Regions from separate parts of the Paenibacillus woosongensis genome, predicted to be linked through region 4. Evidence: predicted binding sites of a transcription regulator. Region 4 holds the regulator's gene; each other region holds the start of a gene.
What was found. Region 4 encodes Rex, which represses fermentation and respiration genes when NADH is low (regulators of the CRP and FNR family bind a similar motif). Its sites were predicted from a motif close to TTGTGAAATATTTCACAA; they were not measured.
Positions count from the first base shown of each region.

Region 1: QNH46_RS22875 (cytochrome ubiquinol oxidase subunit I) is a predicted target of Rex. The motif match lies at 2,222-2,239, and genes of this name have one in related genera.
Region 2: nirB (nitrite reductase large subunit NirB) is a predicted target of Rex. The motif match lies at 2,603-2,620, and genes of this name have one in related genera.
Region 3: pflB (formate C-acetyltransferase) is a predicted target of Rex. The motif match lies at 2,479-2,496, and genes of this name have one in related genera.

Region 1 is NZ_CP126084.1:4,969,997-4,974,735, reverse strand. Features, by position in the region: gene QNH46_RS22880 (stalk domain-containing protein) at 1-1,972, opposite strand, end outside; gene QNH46_RS22875 (cytochrome ubiquinol oxidase subunit I) at 2,327-3,733, shown strand; gene cydB (cytochrome d ubiquinol oxidase subunit II) at 3,720-4,736, shown strand; gene cydD (thiol reductant ABC exporter subunit CydD) at 4,736-4,739, shown strand, end outside.
Region 2 is NZ_CP126084.1:3,307,659-3,312,397, forward strand. Features, by position in the region: gene nirD (nitrite reductase small subunit NirD) at 1-52, opposite strand, end outside; gene nirB (nitrite reductase large subunit NirB) at 74-2,503, opposite strand; gene QNH46_RS15250 (hypothetical protein) at 2,739-3,422, opposite strand; gene QNH46_RS15255 (FAD-dependent oxidoreductase) at 3,658-4,230, opposite strand; gene QNH46_RS15260 (winged helix-turn-helix transcriptional regulator) at 4,289-4,606, opposite strand.
Region 3 is NZ_CP126084.1:3,295,115-3,299,853, reverse strand. Features, by position in the region: gene adhE (bifunctional acetaldehyde-CoA/alcohol dehydrogenase) at 1-2,282, shown strand, start outside; gene pflB (formate C-acetyltransferase) at 2,568-4,739, shown strand, end outside.
Region 4 is NZ_CP126084.1:3,133,292-3,138,030, forward strand. Features, by position in the region: gene QNH46_RS14310 (amidohydrolase) at 1-819, opposite strand, end outside; gene QNH46_RS14315 (redox-sensing transcriptional repressor Rex) at 809-1,459, opposite strand; gene dinG (ATP-dependent DNA helicase DinG) at 1,499-4,375, opposite strand; gene QNH46_RS14325 (tetratricopeptide repeat protein) at 4,527-4,739, opposite strand, start outside.

The DNA.
Region 1 (4,739 bases), 1.8 Mb from region 4:
TGTCCGTCCCGATCTGGAAAGGATCGGCGGAATTATCCGTCAGGGACAGGCGGTAGTTCTTGCCGCCGCCGATCGTTTCGTAATGCTCGAATATCCGCGTGGAATCCGTAAATGTGCCGCGCATGACCGATTGAATCGGGTCGAGCACCGGCAGCGTGTCTACAACTTCGAGCGGGTCTTGACCGTCTTTGACGAAGACACTGGTGTATTCAATCGGCGAGTCACTATAAAGATCGCCCAGGAAAGAGATCGTCTCCTGCGGCTTCAGGGCTAGCTTAATCATGTCATCGAAGATGATTTTGCTCTCGCCGGGAGCCAGCGTGATCGTTTGCTTCTTGCTGTCATTCTTGTAATTCTCAAAATAACGGGCGACGGATTTCGTCCCGGTAATTTCGGCATAAATATCCGGGCCGGCCATGCCTGAGGTGATGACCTCCAAATTGGCCGGTACCTCGTTGATATTTTTGGCGATAATGTAGACTTTGCCCTTCTCCTCGGTTTTATTGACATGGTGCGTCATGAACCGTGTCAGGCCGCTAATCGTATCCCGGTACAGCATGCCTTCGGAGTACACAGGCTCAGGGCCATTATCCTTGAACAGCGTGTACGGCTCCGTCGAATAGGTGTAGGTGAGCCGTTCGTAGCCAAGGGCTTCTCCGCCGTTGATCGTAAAGTTGCTGCCGATCGGGGTGAAGAGCTTGGAGAACTCATCCTTCGTATACAGCGTCTCCGTCGTAATATTGATCGTATGCTCAATTTTTGAGGATGCCCCGTCGTTGTCCGTAACGATCAATTGGATAATGACGGGCCCCGGCGTAAAGAAAGCCGGATAGTTGTTCATCCATTGCCGGTCGACGATCTCGCCGTCTTCGTCATAGCTCAGGTCGGTAATCGTAATCGGTTCGCCCATCTTGTATTGGTCCTTGTCCGTCTTGAACTGGGCTACAGGAGGAACGTTCGGATTGGCGACGACGATCGTCCGGACATAAGGATCGCTCCACTCTCCATTGGCATCCTGGACGGAATAGGAAACCGTGTAAGTGCCCGCCGATGCAAAGATGTCCTGCCGTCCTTCCCATCTCTCATCGACGATGGGCACGCCTTTAGGGGAGGAGGACTTCGTTTGATAGAGCACCGTCGTTTCACCGGCTATAATTTTGTCGTTCAGCACCGTGAAGGAAGCAACGGGTTTGGTGGACAACTGCATGATGACCTTTTTGCCCTCTACTTTATAAGAAATGTTGAGGGCCTGGGTGATGGAGGTGAGCGGCACCATGAACACGTTATTGTCCTGGTAGCTGGCGCCCTTCATCGTCATCGTTTTGCCGTTCACACGGTAAGTCTTGCTGTCGGTCTTGAAGCGGAGCTCATCGTCCCCGTATTTGATAATCGTCTCCTTCGTCTTCGCGTCATAGGCGATTTGGTAACCGACCCGGTCGACCAGGGAGCGAATGCTGACATAGGATACGCCGTCCTTCACGGTCATGGGCTGGGAAGAGGTATACTCCTGGCCGTCCTGCTCCATGCGCGTGCTGTTCATATAAAGAATCAGCTGGCCTCCTCCGCTTGGCGGGGCAGCTGGGTTATCGGCCGCAGTGTCGGATGGACTACCCGGTACGGAAGTATCTGGCGTAGAATGGTCTGATGCTGAATCGCCTGCCGGCTGCTCCGATGCGGGAGCTTCAGGAGCTTGCGGCTTGGTTGAACCTTCGCTAGTATTGCCGGCTTCAGCGTTGCCGGATTCGGTATTGCCCGGTACAGTCGCGTCTGCCGGACTTTGTGCCGGAACGCCGTTCGAATCTGTAGTGCCAGCGGCTACCGCATTTGTTAAAGTATGTACCTGATGGCCTGGCAGGTTCTCCTCCTGGACGACTGAACCATAAACGGGTGCCTGCGCCATAGCGGCAGGTACAGCCAGTGCGGCCTGTAAGACGAGGAGCGCAGCTGCTAGAGAAATGCTTTTCAATTTCATCTTGATATAATGACTCCTTCTATTAAATATTTGACAATTAGAATAAATGAGTACGTAGCCACTTCCAGTTTTCTGTACCTCATGTTTAGACGCTGCATAGGGATGAAAAGTTACGGTCAAAGGCAAAAGATGCAGGTTGCCGTTTTGCTCAAGAGGCCCATTCACAATATCTCCACAAATGCAAATGTCTCGAAAAAACCTTGTCGCGATGCGGGTTTCCGGCGTTGTCAACACGCTGAACACCGCATTATGTGATTCTTGTCACAAAACGATTACTTTTTACCCGTTTATTTTCATAAATCCGTGATAGAATTCACAATAGTGAAACCAAAGATGAAAGAAGGGTGTATTTTTATGGATCCGGTAATGCTTGCGCGTATCCAATTTGCAGCAACAACAATCTTTCACTTCTTCTTTGTGCCGTTGTCCATAGGTCTGGTGCTGCTCATCGCGATCATGGAAACCATGTATGTGGCCAAAGGGAAAGAAATCTACAAGCGCATGGCCAAGTTCTGGGGGAAATTATTCCTCATTAACTTCGCCGTGGGGGTCGTAACCGGGATTCTGCAGGAATTTCAGTTCGGCATGAACTGGTCGGACTACTCGCGCTTTGTGGGCGACGTCTTCGGTGCTCCACTGGCCGTTGAAGCGCTATTCGCCTTTTTTATGGAATCAACGTTTATCGGGTTGTGGATTTTCGGATGGGACCGACTGTCCAAGCGAGTGCACTTGCTTAGCATTTGGCTCGTATCTCTCGGTACGATTGCATCCGCCTTCTGGATTTTGGCGGCCAACTCGTTTATGCAGCGTCCTGTCGGTTTTACGATCAATAACGGCCGGGCGGAAATGAATGACTTCTTCGCACTGATCAGCAACGGTCAGCTGTGGGTGGAATTCCCGCATACGGTGCTCGGCGCATTTGCGACAGGAGCGTTCCTCATTACGGGCATCAGCGCCTATAAATTGATGAAACGCCAGGATGTGGAGCTCTTCAAAAAATCGTTCACCATCGCGATTATTATCGGTTTGATTACTTCGTTTGCCACGGCATTGTACGGTCACCAGCAGGCGCAGTATTTGGTAAAGACCCAGCCGATGAAAATGGCAGCCGCTGAGAGCTTATGGGGCAAGAGCGGCGATCCGGCACCTTGGACGGTATATGCGCATATCGATCCGAAGACCGGAGAAAACACGTTTGAAATCAAAATTCCGTATCTGCTCAGCTTCTTGTCCTATAGCGAATTCTCCGGCGAGGTGAAAGGGATGAACGAGCTGCAGGCCGAATACGAGCAAACTTACGGTCCCGGCGACTACGTTCCGCCCGTGCGGACCACCTTCTGGAGCTTCCGGGTCATGGTTGCGGCAGGATCATTGATGATCGTGCTCGGGATGTACGGCACCTATCTGGCATGGCGCAAAAAGCTGGACCGTCCGAACAAATGGTACTACCGCATCATGCTGTGGGCGATTTCCTTGCCGTTCATTGCGAATACGTCAGGCTGGATCATGACGGAAATCGGACGTCAGCCGTGGACGGTGTTCGGCTACATGCGGACCGAGGACAGCATATCGCCGAGCGTCACCTCCGGCCAGATCCTATTCTCGCTTATCGCATTTACGGCAATTTATGCGGTATTGGCTGCAGTGATGGTGTATTTATTCGTTAAAGTGATTAAGAAAGGCCCTTATGCCGACAATGCGAATGATGATGAGCAATCGGCAGATCCATATGGTAAGGAGGGATACCATGCTATCTCTTAATGAGCTCTGGTTCATCCTCGTTGCAGTTCTGTTTATCGGTTTCTTCTTCCTCGAGGGCTTTGATTTCGGGGTAGGGATGAGTACGCGGTTTCTAGCTAAGAATGATATGGAAAGAAGGGTGCTGATTAACTCGATCGGTCCCTTCTGGGATGCGAACGAAGTCTGGCTGCTGACGGCGGGCGGCGCGATGTTTGCGGCCTTCCCGAACTGGTATGCCACGCTGTTCAGCGGCTACTACACACCGCTTGTCGTATTGCTGCTGGCCTTGATCGGCCGCGGGGTCGCCTTTGAATTCCGCGGCAAGGGGAAGAGCCAGCGCTGGAAGAACACTTGGGATCTGGCCATTTTCCTTGGAAGTCTGCTGCCTCCGTTTCTGCTCGGCGTGGTGTTCTCCGGGCTGCTCAAAGGACTGCCAATCGACAGCGATATGGAGATGAAGGCCGGATTGTTCGATATGGTCAATCTATACACTCTTATCGGCGGGATTACCGTTGTTGTTCTGTGTCTCGTCCACGGTTTGCTGTTCACGACCTTGCGGACGACGGGCAGTTTGCAGGAACGTGCCCGCAAGCTGGCGCATAAGCTGCTTATTCCGCTAGCGGCATTGTTCGTTATCTTTGGAGTGATGACGTACTTCCAAACGGATGTATTCGAGGTCCGTGCCTTGCCGCTGACGCTGATCGCAGTGGTTGGCCTGGGGGCCTTCCTACTTGCCGGACGGTTCATCAGCAAGAAAAGAGACGGCTGGGCTTTTGGGATGACGGGTACGTTGATCGCCCTTTCAATCTCTTCCGTATTTATTGGGTTGTTCCCGCGCGTCATGGTCAGCTCGATCAGCGAAGCTTACTCGCTGACGATTCACAATGCGGCGTCTGGTCCATATTCATTAAAGATCATGACGATTGTTGCGCTGACCTTGCTGCCATTTGTACTTGGCTACCAAATTTGGAGTTACTTCGTCTTTCATAAACGCATTAATGAGAAGGAGCATTTAGAGTACTAATGG
Region 2 (4,739 bases), 170 kb from region 4:
TAAACATATCCAGCGTGCCTACATGGTGCATGGTCTCCTGCGTTGCTCCCATCTCCATTCTCCTCTCTGATCGTTATCCCTTCATTTCTACGCTATGGAACATTTTGCTGCGGCTGTCATGGTCATTCAGCATTTTGCTCCAAGGTTCCTCCGCCTGTTTCAAGGCGAACTCGACGCGCTCTACCAGCTCCCGGCGATGGTTCAGATCGTCGACGGCAACAGCCTTGATTTGCTCCAAGCCAACGCGTTCGACCCATTCCGAGGTGCGTTCCAGATAATTGCCCGTCTCCCGGTAATATTGGATGACGGCGCCGCATACTTCGATGAGTTCCTCATCCGTCTTCACCTTGCATAGCGAATCCGCCAGGCGGGCTTTAATGCCGCCGTTGCCGCCGATGAAGATTTCCCAGCCCCCGTCGTTGCCGACGATGCCGATGTCCTTCGTGCACGCTTCCGCGCAATTTCGCGGGCAGCCGTTGACAGCCATTTTGAATTTGGCCGGATAGTCGATCCGCTCGAACTTGCGTTCCAGCAGCGCTCCCATACTCATCGAATCCTGGGTGCCGAAACGGCAGAACTGCGAGCCTACGCAGGTCTTGACGGTACGCAGCGATTTGGCGTAAGCATACCCCGACGGCATGCCGAGCTCTTCCCATACCTTCGGCAGGTCCTCCTTTTTCACGCCAATCAAATCGAGGCGCTGGCCACCGGTCACTTTAACTACCTTAACGTCGTATTTCAGCGAGACATCGGCGATCTTCTTCAAATCTTCCGGTGTCGTTACGCCCCCGTACATCCGCGGAACGACCGTATACGTTCCATCCTTCTGAATGTTGGCGTTCATCCGTTCATTGACGAAGCGCGATTCTTTCTCGTCCTCATGGGTGTCCGGATAGATCATACCCAGGTAATAATTGAGCGCAGGGCGGCACTTCGAACAGCCTTCCGGCTCATTCCAGCCGAGAACATGCATGACCTCTTTGGTCGTCTGCAGACCCTTGGCTTTGATCTCGGCGACGATTTCGTCGCGGCTGAGCGTGGTGCAGCCGCAGATGCCCTGCTTCGCTGCGGTTTTGAACCCGTCTCCCAGCACATATTGCAGAATTTGCTCAACGACCGGCTTGCAGCCTCCGCACGAACGGGTTGCCCCAGTGCAGGCCTTGATTTCGTCTACCGTCGTCAGGCCCTGGTTCGTAACTGCGTCAATGATACTTCCTTTGGTCACTCCGTTGCAGCCGCAGACGATTTCATCGTCGGACATCGTCTCGACCGTGGCCGCTTTCTTCGCCCCGCTGCCGCAGCAGCCTGTGCCCATCAGCGTATTGTACAGCTCGTCGGTCATGGTCGTTTTTTGTTTGATCAGCTTTTGCAGCTCCGCCGAATCCGTGATGTCCCCATACAGGACGGCGCCAACCATAATGCCATCTTTCAGCAAGATCTTCTTATACGTGCGCTTCCAATCATCCTTGCTCACGATGACCGTATGCTCGGGTCCGTCAATAAATTCGCCGGTCGAGAATACGTCCACGCCGGAAATTTTCAATTTCGTTGATACGACCGATCCCTCATAGGCGGCGGTTTCTACTCCGCAAATATGCTTTGCCAGCACCATACCCTGCTCGAAGAGCGGAGCCACGAGGCCGTAGCATACGCCGCGATGCTCATTGCACTCGCCTACCGAATATACGTCCTTCATCGACGTCTGCATGTAATCGTTAACGACGATGCCTCGGTTCACTTCGATGCCGCTGTTCCTGGCTACCTCAACGTTTGGTTTGATGCCTACGGCCATTACGACGAACTCTGCGTCCAGCACGGTATCGTCGGCAAAGCGAAGGCCGCTCACTCTCTCGCCGCCAAGCAGCTCGACCGTCTGCGCCTGCATTTTGAACTTAATGCCCTGGCGCTCCAGCTCCGCGCGCAGCATAAGCGCGGCCTGATGGTCCAGCTGCCGCTCCATCAGATCCTCCATCAAATGGACAACCGTAACGTCCATGCCCAATTGTACAAGCCCTTTGGCAGCCTCGAGCCCCAGCAGTCCCCCGCCGATGACAGCCGCTTTCTTGTACGTCTTAGCAGCCTCCAGCATCTGATTGCAGTCTGCAATATCGCGGAAGCCGATCACGCCTTGTTTGTCGCTGCCCGGAATAGGCAGAATAAATGAGTTTGATCCTGTCGCGATAATCACTTTGTCGTAAGGAACCCGCATCCCCTCTTCGGTCACTACTTCCTTGTGCGTTTCGTCAATTTTTACGACTTTGGTTCCCGTGTGCAGCGTAATACCGTTGTCCGCATACCATTGCCAGTCATTAAGCACGATATCGTCGATCGTCTTGCTTCCCTCAAGCACATAAGAGAGCATGATGCGATTATAGTTCGGATGCGGCTCACTGCCGAATACCGTAATTTCAAATTGTGTTGTCAGCTTCAGAATTTGTTCGACTGTACTGATTCCGGCCATCCCGTTCCCGATCACGACCAGTTTAGGTTTGTGAGTATTCATATCGAAGAATGCCTCCTTCTTAACTTGATCCTTCGTTTCCATTTCATGGTGTTATTATATAATTAAAATTTTATGAGATTGTGATTACATTCACATTAATTGTGAATATTATCACAAGAACTGTCACATTTTTCTTTTCTTCCCGCTTGCAGCCTGCATTTCGCGAAAATCGGCCTTGCGCAATTTTAGTCCAATCTTCGCGAAATGCAATCCCTCAGAGCACAGGATCACCAATTTACATTCTGATCAGCTCCAGCTGCACGTTATCATGCGGTTTAAGGCGCATTTCCAGCCCGTTCTCCTTAAGCTCTTTATGATTTACCTTTAAAACCCACATTTCATGCATGCCCGGCTGTTGCCCATTTACCGCGATAATCTGCTTGTTGTTCAAATTGAATGTAACGATTCCGCTCATTCTCAGCAGATCCCTTACCGTAATGTTATCTTCATACCGTTTCACAAACTGCAGCCGTTCCCCGCCGCCAGCGACGCCATAATTTACGGTTAATATGATCGCTTCCTGTCCCGTCAAATCCCCTTCACTGCTCACCGTCTTGACATAGACGAGGATAACGTCGCCCTTCTTCAGCTTAGTGTTCCAGTCCTCCAGCTTCAAGTCCTGCTTGTTTAATTTCACGCCCCATTCCAGAGTCGTATCCAGCGCTACATCCCCAACGGACAAGATGCCTTTGCCATCACTCGTAAGCTGGATCAGCTGACTCTCCAGCGCCTGCCGTACGGTAAGTCCCTCCATATAATCAAAATGAATACTGCTGGTTACATCAGGGATCAAGGTGCTTCCATCGATTTTCAAAGTAATGTCATGTTCCTCATGCTTATGTTCCACCGGAGCCGGAGGCTCTTCTATAGTCTGCGACGCACAGCCCGTCCCGAGCAGAGCGAGCATGGCGGTCAACATTGATATAAAAGCCGTCTTATAGTTCATATCTGCACCTGCTTTCCATTTAGGCCTCACCCGAGTTCTCTCTTTCTAGCATAACGGACTCGATTCCAGTTCTCAAACATAGATGCAGAGCAAAGTATTTTAAAGTACATATACTATAGTAGACCACCGACCATTTCTACCAACAAAAAAAGGCCCCCTCTTCAGGGCAGCCCGCATCTAGAACAATAACATGATAACTTCAATTTCGTTATTCGCTTTTAAGTATATCGTGGTCAACGTAGCGTTCGCCATTAAGCTCGCTGATTAATTCGATGGCTACCTTAGCTCCGTCGCCTGCGGTAATGATCGTATGGACGCTGACGCCGGCAGCCGTGCCCGCTGCCCAGATCCGCGGCTTGCTCGTTCTTCCAGCTCCGTCCGTCTGGATCACCGTCTTGATCCGCGGTTCCGTGCCTTCCTTCAGTTCGAGCCCGATGGAGCTGGCCAAATCGGTCAGGACGCCCGTAGCCAGAATAATATGGGATGCTTCAAAGCTGCGGCCTGAATCCGTCTTCACGGTCACTTTCGAACCGCCATTCGTATCAATGGCCGTTACCTTCTCTTCGATGAATTTGGCCCCGAACTTCTCTGCCTGTTCACGTCCAATTTGCAGTAACTCCGGACCGGATATTCCTCTGGCTCCATAATGGTTCTCGATCCATGCCCGTTTAGTCATGCTCGTATTGCTATCAAGCACAAGGGTCTCCTTCCCTGCCTTTGCCAGGAACAAAGCTGCGCTGGCTCCCGCTGGCCCTGCTCCGATCACAATGACCTCAGCCACAAGTACACCCACTTTCGTTATTATTCGTGCCGATCCGTCTCAGGTAACGGCACGAAGCTTATTCGATCCATTTCTCGGCCCAGCATTGAACCTCGCCCATGACCGGTCCTAATGCCAGCCCTTTTTCCGTCAGCTCATATTCGATTCTCACCGGCGTCTCCGGATATACGTGACGGACGAGAATGCCTTCATTCTCCAGATCCTTCATCCGTTCGGACAGCATTTTATCGCTCATCGACGGAATCAAGTTGGAGATGTCCTTAAATCGCTTAGGCCCGGTCATCAACGAATGAATGATCAGTCCGTTCCAGCGCTTGCCCAAGATCGAGAATGCCGACTCGAACCGCGGACACAGCGTATGATGCGCATCTTCCATTGCTCTTCACCTCTCTACCCGAGTGAACTCGGAAAACCTAAAACTTACGTTTAGTTAGTATATATCAACCTTAACATATTTTTTACACCGTGAACACTGGGATAATATTTGATTATACCGCAAAAAGAGCGCA
Region 3 (4,739 bases), 160 kb from region 4:
AGCCAGTTGGCATTATTATGGGGATTACCCCAGTGACCAACCCGACATCCACGACGATTTTCAAAGCGATGATCGCGATCAAGACCCGCAACCCGATCATCTTCGGCTTTCATCCATCTGCACAGCGCTGCAGCGCAGAAGCCGCGAAAATTTTGCTGGAAGCTGCGGTCAAACATGGCGCGCCAGCGGACTGTATCCAATGGATCGAGGATCCGTCCATGGACCGTACGAATGCATTGATGAATCATCCTGACGTAGCCTGCATTCTGGCTACCGGCGGCTCCGCGATGGTTAAAGCGGCGTACAGCTGCGGCAAACCGGCGCTGGGCGTTGGTCCTGGCAACGTACCTTGCTTCATTGAGAAAAGCGCTGATCTGGATCAAGCGGTCAACGACCTTATTTTATCCAAGACCTTTGACAACGGCATGATTTGTGCTTCCGAGCAAGCGGTCATTATCGAAGAACCGATCTTCGACCAAGTGAAGAAAAAAATGATTGCGAACGGCTGCTATTTCGTTAACAAAGAGGAAGCTGCCAAATTAACGGCCGGCGCGATCATTGCGGATAAATGCGCAGTGAACCCGACGATTGTGGGTCAGCCTGCTACGAAGATCGCCGAACTGTGCGGCATTGAAGTGCCTGCGGGAACAAAAATCCTGGTAGCCGAAATCGAAGGCGTAGGCCCTAAATTCCCGTTGTCTGCCGAGAAATTGAGCCCCGTGCTCGCCTGCTACAAAGTGAAAACAGCGGAGCAAGGCATCGATCGTGCGCTGGAAGTTGTGCAATTTGGAGGCATGGGGCACTCGTCGGTTATCCATTCGAACAATGAAGACATCATTCAAAAATTTTCAGACCGCATGCCGACCTGCCGGATTCTGGTCAACCAGCCGTCTTCGCAAGGCGGGATCGGGGACATCTATAATACGAACCTGCCGTCGCTTACGCTGGGCTGCGGATCTTACGGACGCAACTCGACTTCGTCGAACGTTACGGCTGTTAATTTGATCAATGTGAAAAGGGTGAATCGTCGTACCGTGAATATGCAGTGGTTCAAGGTTCCAAGCAAAATCTATTTCGAGAAAAATTCGACGCAATATCTAGCCAAAATGCCGGACATCAGCCGGGTGCTGATCGTAACCGACCCGATGATGGTCAAACTCGGATATGTAGAAAGAGTCGAGCATTATTTGCGTCAGCGCCAAACTCCAGTTGCAATCGAAGTGTTCTCGGATGTTGAGCCGGATCCATCGACAACGACGGTGGAACGGGGAACCGAGCTGATGGCTAAATTCCAGCCGGACTGCATCATCGCACTCGGCGGCGGTTCGCCGATGGACGCTGCAAAAGGAATGTGGCTGTTCTATGAATATCCGGATACCGACTTCCATAACCTGAAGCAAAAATTCATGGATATCCGCAAACGGATCTACAAATACCCGCGTCTCGGTCAAAAAGCCAAATTCGTAGCGATTCCTACAACTTCGGGTACAGGTTCGGAAGTGACTTCGTTCGCAGTTATTACGGATAAAATCAACGGCAATACGAAATATCCGCTTGCCGATTACGAGCTGACGCCAGACGTGGCAATTATCGATCCTGAATTCGTATACAGCCTGCCGAAAGTGGCTGTAGCCGACACGGGCATGGACGTTCTGACGCATGCGATTGAAGCTTACGTATCGGTCATGGCGAATGATTATACGGACGGTCTTGCTATCAAAGCCATCCAGCTCGTATTCCAGTACCTGGAGCAATCGGCGTTGACCGGCGACAAGCTGGCGCGCGAGAAAATGCATAATGCTTCGACGCTGGCAGGTATGGCCTTTGCCAATGCGTTCCTGGGAATCAACCACAGCCTGGCGCATAAATGGGGCGGTCAATACCATACCGCACATGGCCGTACCAACGCGATTCTGATGCCGCACGTGATTCGCTACAACGCGAAAAAGCCTACGAAATTCGCAGCATGGCCTAAATACAAACACTTTGTGGCTGACGAGCGCTATGCGGAAATCGCCCGCATCCTGGGACTGCCTGCTCGTACGACGGAAGAAGGCGTCAAGAGCCTCATCAACGCGATCCGCGAGCTGAACAAGAAGCTTGGCATTCCGGCGAGCTTCCAGGAGCTAGGCTTCGATGCGAAGGACTTCGAAGCGCGCGTGGATTACTTGGCTGACCGTGCTTTCGAGGACCAATGTACGACGGCGAATCCGAAGCTGCCGCTGGTCAGCGAGCTTGCGGAAGTATACCGCGACGCATTCTACGGACGCTTTGAGGAGTAAAATCCGGGCTGCCTAAAATTTAAATAATTAGAATATAAGGCGTTCAATAAATAGTGACAAATATCACTCGAAACGTGATATTTGTCACAATCCTTTTGTCCAATCTGGTATATCATAGCAGTATAAAGATCCCTCATACGTTGATGAGTTGAATGGATTCGTATAAATGGTAAAAATGGGCTTATCAGTGTCTGAATTGTGAAAATTATCACAAATTTTAGGGATCCAAGGGTGCGGGATGTAGCCTTCAACCCCGCATACACTATATAAATGGAGGGAATACAGATGTCGGTGATTGAAAAAGAAGTACAAGAAGTACAGTCCGCATGGAGAGGTTTTAAAAAAGGGAAATGGATGAAGGAAGTCAATGTTCGCGATTTTATCGACCATAACATTGCCCCTTATCACGGTGACGAAGCTTTCTTGGCAGGACCTACGGACAACACGGTGGCCCTGTGGGATATCGTTTCCGATCTAACCAAGAAAGAGCGGGAAGCTGGAGGGGTGCTCGATGTTGACGTGAACACGCCATCTACGATTGTATCTCATGCTCCAGGCTATTTGGATAAGGAGAAGGAACAAATCGTCGGCGTGCAGGGCAGCGCACCGTTCCAACGTACGATCCATCCATTCGGCGGCATTAACATGGTTTTCAATTCCTGCAAAGCTTATGGATTTGATTTGCCGGAAAGCATTATTGAAATGTTTACGACGATTCGCAAGACGCATAACCAAGGCGTTTTCGATGCATATACTACGGAGATGAGAGCGGCCCGCAAAGCTGGTATTATTACAGGTCTGCCTGATGCTTACGGACGCGGCCGGATCATTGGCGACTATCGCCGGGTGGCCCTTTATGGCGTAGACTTCCTGATCAAACAAAAACAAAATGAACTGAAAGGTCTTGAAGTCGATGTGATCGACGAGGATGTCATCCGGCTGCGTGAAGAGCTGTCCGAGCAAATCCGCGCACTTGGCGAATTGAAACAGCTGGGTGAAATGCACGGCTTCGATATTTCCAGACCTGCGACGACCGCAAAAGAAGCATTCCAATGGCTCTATTTCGCATATCTGGCTGCTGTTAAGGAGCAGGACGGCGCGGCGATGTCCCTTGGACGCGTATCTTCCTTCCTCGATGTCTACATCGAGCGTGACCTTGCCGAAGGCACAATTACAGAAGTTGAAGCACAAGAGCTGGTAGACCATTTCGTCATGAAGCTGCGCATTGTGAAATTCCTCCGTACGCCGGAATACAATGAGCTGTTCAGCGGAGACCCTACTTGGGTAACCGAATCGATCGGCGGGATGACGGTACAAGGTGCTACCCGCGTAACCAAGAACAGCTTCCGTTTTCTGCATACGCTGTATAACCTGGGACCTGCGCCTGAGCCTAACCTGACCGTGCTCTGGTCTGAGCAATTGCCGGAGGCGTTCAAGAAATACTGCGCCAAAGTATCCATCGAGACAAGCTCGATTCAATATGAAAACGATGATTTGATGCGTCCGATCTATGGCGACGACTACGGTATCGCTTGCTGCGTATCCGCGATGGAAATCGGGAAACAAATGCAATTCTTCGGCGCTCGCGCGAATCTGGCCAAAGCGCTGCTGTATGCGATCAACGGCGGTAAGGACGAGAAATCCGGTGCTCAGGTTGCTCCTGAATTCCCGGCCATCACATCCGAATATCTCGATTACGATGAAGTGATGAAACGCTTCAAGCCGATGATGGAATGGCTTGCTAAATTGTATGTAAATACATTGAATGTCATTCACTATATGCACGATAAATACTGCTACGAGCGGATAGAAATGGCCTTGCATGACCGCGACATTCTCCGCACGATGGCTTGCGGTATCGCCGGCCTGTCCGTAGCGGCCGATTCGCTCAGTGCTATCAAATACGCGAAAGTCAAACCGATCCGCAACGAAAACGGCATCGCCGTAGACTTTGAAATCGAAGGCGACTTCCCTTGCTACGGCAACAACGACGATAAGGTTGACCAAATTGCCGTTGAACTCGTTGAGAGCTTCATGGAGATGATTCGCAAGCACAAAACATATCGTAACGCAATGCCGACGCAATCTGTTTTGACGATTACCTCCAACGTGGTATATGGTAAGAAGACGGGAACAACGCCAGATGGTCGTAAAGCAGGCGAACCGTTCGCGCCAGGGGCTAACCCGATGCACGGCCGCGATAAGAAGGGTGCGCTGGCATCCCTGAGCTCTGTCGCCAAGCTGCCTTACGAGCACAGCCTTGACGGTATTTCCAACACATTCTCGATCGTGCCAAAAGCGCTCGGCAAAGAACCGGAAATCCGCAAGAACAACCTGGTTGCCATGATGGACGGCTACTTCGGCAGCAAAGCCCATCACCTGAACGTCAACGTCTTTGACCGCGAACAATTGATGGATGCGATGGAGCACCCTGAGAATTATCCGCAGCTGACGATT
Region 4 (4,739 bases):
TGGATTGTGTGAAATCGCAACTTTATGGGCAGCGAGCACTTCAATCTCTTCATCTGTCAAATGAACGCCGTGCGCAAGCAGGGTCGGGCGCGAGAACATGCCCAGCTTAAGCAAATGCTCCACCGGTCTTGCCCCGTAATCGGCGACGTTCTGCTCCACCTCGGCCTGCGTCTCCGACATATGTGTATGCATTGGCAAGTCGAGATCATGTGCAGCCTGCACGAACTGCTCAATGTAATCCGGCGGGCAAGTATAAGGCGCGTGTGGCGAAATCATCGCCGTAATCCGGCCGTCCGCTTTGCCGTGCCAATTGCGGGCAAAAGCAACCGCTTCATCCAGCTTCTGCTTCTGTACGTCAGGCGGGCACAGCCCGATCGCCCCGCGCATTAGTACCCCGCGGATGCCGGATTCCTCCGTCACCTGTGCGACCTTGTCCATATGATCATACATATCAAGGAAGGTTGTCGTTCCCCCCTTAATCATCTCCAGTACGGACAGCGCAGTTCCCCAGTACACGTCATTACGTGTGAACTTCGCTTCCATCGGCCACATTTTCTCCTGCAGCCATTTTTGCAGCACCATATCGTCCCCGTAACCGCGCAGCAGCGACATGGCCGCATGACCGTGCGTATTGATCAGACCAGGCAAAAACAACAGGCCTTTTCCGTCCATAACTTCCGCATTCTCGCTGCCTTCCGGGCGCTCGGAGCCAATATAGGTAATAAGGTCGTCCTCAACGAGCATATAACCGTTAACGACAGGTTCTTGTTCTTCCAGCACGGCAAACGTACCGTTTGTGATTAGCAGTTTACGACTCATTCGAAGTAAGTTCCTTTCCGTCATTCAAATAATAGGCAAGACTGAGCAGGTCCGTCGTGAAATCAGCCGCATGTATTCTTACCTCCGATGGCACCTTCAAAATCGTTGGCGCGAAGTTAAGAATCGCTCCGATCCCGGCGGCAACAAGCTGATCCGCCACGCGCTGGGCCTCGAAATCAGGAACCGTAATGATACCGATCCGTATGTTCATCGCTTGTACCGTCTCCACGAGCTCATCGATCGGTTGAACGGTAATATTGTTGATCTTGGTGCCGATTTTGGACGGTGCGGCATCGAATACCGCCACGATTTTCATATTGTCCTTCAGGTAGGCATTATAGTTAGACAGCGCTTGGCCTAGATTACCAGCTCCGACTAGAGCTACATTGATCTGCTGATCCAGATTGAGGATCTGCCGGATTTTTTCAATGAGATAAGACACGTCGTAGCCGATGCCTTTACGGCCAAAATCCCCAAAATAAGCGAGGTCCTTACGGATTTGCGCAGGATTAAGATCAAGCTTCTGGCCCAATTCCTGAGAGGATACCGTAGGCACTTCACGAAGGCTCAGCTCATTGAGGAAACGCAAATACACTGGCAATCTGCGTACAACCGCATCGGAAATTTTTTCTGATTTCATAGCTTTTCTCCCCTTATAATGGCGCGATATGAATTACGGTTATTGCTCCTTTGCCCCCTGGACTTCGTGAACATCCAGCCATTCGGAAATTCTCGGTACCATTTGCTCGGTCGGCATATGTTCCATCTTCGGCCCAGGCAGCGAATATAAGAAATATTTTCCGTAGTAAGATTCCAAGATGCGCGTATCGTACACCACCACTATCCCGCGATCCTGAGAAGAGCGCACCAGGCGTCCAAACCCCTGTTTGAAGCGGATGACGGCCTGCGGCACGGACAGCTTCATGAATGGGTTCTTCTTCTCCTTCTGAAGCCTTTCGCTCTTCGCCTCGACGAGAGGATGGTTCGGCGGCTGGAATGGCAGGCGGACAATAGCTAGGCTGGTCAGCGCCTCCCCCGGTATGTCCACGCCTTCCCAGAAGCTGCTCGTGCCGAGCAGCACGGATGCTTCCTGGCCCTGGAATCTGCGGGTCAGCTTCGTGCGGCTGCCGCTATCCATACCTTGGCCGATGACGGTAATTCCCTCGGAGGATAATTGCTCCTTCAGCGGGTCATAGACCTGGCGAAGCATCCGGTATGACGTGAATAACACCAGCATCCGGCCGCGCGTTGCTATAGCCGTCTCGGCTAACGACTGTACCAGCATCTTCACGAAATGTTCATCCCCCACGCTGCCTTTGACGCTCGGGAAATCACGCGGAATGACGAGCAGCGCCTGGTTTCTGTAATTGAACGGCGAAGGCAGCATGGAGGTCAGCAGCCGGTCGCTGTCAGCGGCTTCCTGCAGTCCAAGCTGTTCGATCATGTACTGGAATGACTTATCCACGGACAATGTAGCCGAGGTCATCACCACGCTCTTCTTTTTGTCGAAGAAATAGTTTTTGAGCTGCTGGCTCACATCGATCGGAACCGCGTAAATCTGCAAGGAGCGGCTGCGGTAATTCCCGTTACCTTCGATCCAGTATACGGTGTCCTCGTCATCAAGTTTCATAAACGAACGGATCGCTTCCCGCTCTGTCGCCAAGTCCTTGAGCAGACCGCTGATATCCGTCAGCAAGCTGTCCGCCCCGTAATCCTCCTGCTCGTCCCGGATGTCGTTCAGCATCCGTTCCCCTTTGCGGACGATGTCCCCCAGCAGCACATAGATATGATTCTCTAGCGCACTGAGCGTATCCCAATCCTTAGGTTTCTTGTGCGGCAGCAAGCGAAGAACAAATTGCCCCGGGTCGCCAGGAGCCGCATCGCTTCGTTCCGGCATTAGGGCGAACAGCATTTCGCTCAGCTTGTCCCAGCTTTCCTTCACATCAAGCAGCGAAGGATAAATGCCATCGATTACAGTGCACCAGTCCGCGGCTTTCTCGCCGGGCGTATTCTGCAGCTGCATTCTCAAATTAGGCAGCTGCCCTGTCTTACTGTCCTTGAATAGGCGGGTTAATGTGTGTACGACCGTAAAGTATTTCATGTGAAGCCCCAAATGCTTGCCTGCCACATCTTCCAAATGATGTGCTTCGTCGATGACCAGCCGTTCGTACCCCGGCAGCAGCTGATGCCCTGCCTGAATATCCGTAAACAGCTTGGAATGGTTCGTGATAACGACATCAGCTACGCCAGCCTCGTGTTTAGCCCGGTGGTAGTAGCATTTGCGAAACCATGGGCAGGAACGCCCCAAGCAGGAATCGGAATCACTGGCCACCGTTTCCCAGAAATCGCCGCCGCGGCTGCTCAAATTCAGTTCCTCATCGTCGCCCGTTTCGGTTTGAGTCAGCCATACGATCATCTGGGCTGCTGTCATGACATCTTCTTTGGGAGAAACGAAATCTCTCCTACTTATTTTATGTTCAAATTTGCGCAGACACAAATAGTGCTGTCTTCCCTTAAATACTGCCGCACGAAATGGAAATGGCACAACCTCAGTTAACAAAGGGATGTCCCGCTCGCGAAGCTGCTCCTGCAAATTGATCGTGTGCGTACTGACCATAACGTTCTCGTCGTGCTTTACGCTGTGATATATGGCCGGCAGCAAATACCCGAGCGATTTGCCCGTGCCAGTTCCGGCCTCGACAAGCAGATGCTTGTCTTCGTCGAAGGCGCGCATTACTTCCGTTAGCATCATGTTCTGCGCCTCGCGCTCTTCATATCCATGCAGCTTGGCGCGCAGATGTTCACTCACCTGCTCCTTGAACTCCGTAAAGCTGACATTATCTAGCGGATTGTCCAGCATATTCTCCCTAGCAGGCATAATATCCATCCAATCCTCCACTTGCAAAGCGTACTGGCGGTAATACGTAAATCCGTCCGTGTCTTGCTCGCCCTGAAGCTGTCTTTCCTGCAGCGCAGCATCAAAGAACCAGCCCAGATCGCTGTCTTCCCCAGCAAACAGGTCGGCGAGACGCTGCAGCGTCAGAAGCGGCAGGTCGTTTAACTCTTCCAGGCATTTCAGGAATATATAGGCCGTGGCCAGCGCATCGCTGTCAGCTTGATGGGGCCGGTCATGCTCTATGCCGAACTCGGCAGATACCAGTCCGAGCTGGTAAGAACCAAGCGAAGGGTACAATATTTTCAAAAAATCCATCGTATCCAGAATGCGCCCGGTAAAAGGCAGATAGCCTGTTTTGTCCAACGCGCTCTGAAGATAATTAAAATCAAAAGCCACGTTGTGGCCGACAAGCACGACATCGTTTAGAAGCGGAACCATTTCCATCATGACTTCATCCAAGTCCGGCGCATCTTTGACGTCATCCTCGGTAATCCCCGTCAATCCTGTAATAAAAGGAGGAATCGGTATCGTCGGCTTAATGTACGAATGATATACCTGGGAAACGGTCAAATTATCATCTATAATGGCAAGTCCAACTTGAATGATCTCATCGGAGGACTGATTGCCCGTTGTCTCAAAGTCAAGTACAGCATATTTCATTTCTGTTCTATGGTCCCTTTCGTTCCAGTCTCTATTTCTCTTAACAGCATAACAGAAGATGGGCGTTTTGAAAATTGACACAGATGAATACAAAAGAAGCGATGCGCCGCAAAATAACGGATTCCCGCATCGCTCCTGCATTCGGCCCCGCCTACATCAATTTCGTAAGCTGAGTGCCATACTGAAGTTTTCCTGTGCTATGCAGACAGGCTTCCCAATTGGCTAACGGTTCCGGCAAGCTGGGGTCGCTATGGTGAGCAAGGGTGAAAAATTCCCTCGCTTTGCTGCGATTTCCCTTTTTCGCCTCAATGCAGCCAAGCGCATTGTAAATAATGGAACGCAGCCGCTTGTTTGGCGCACTCCT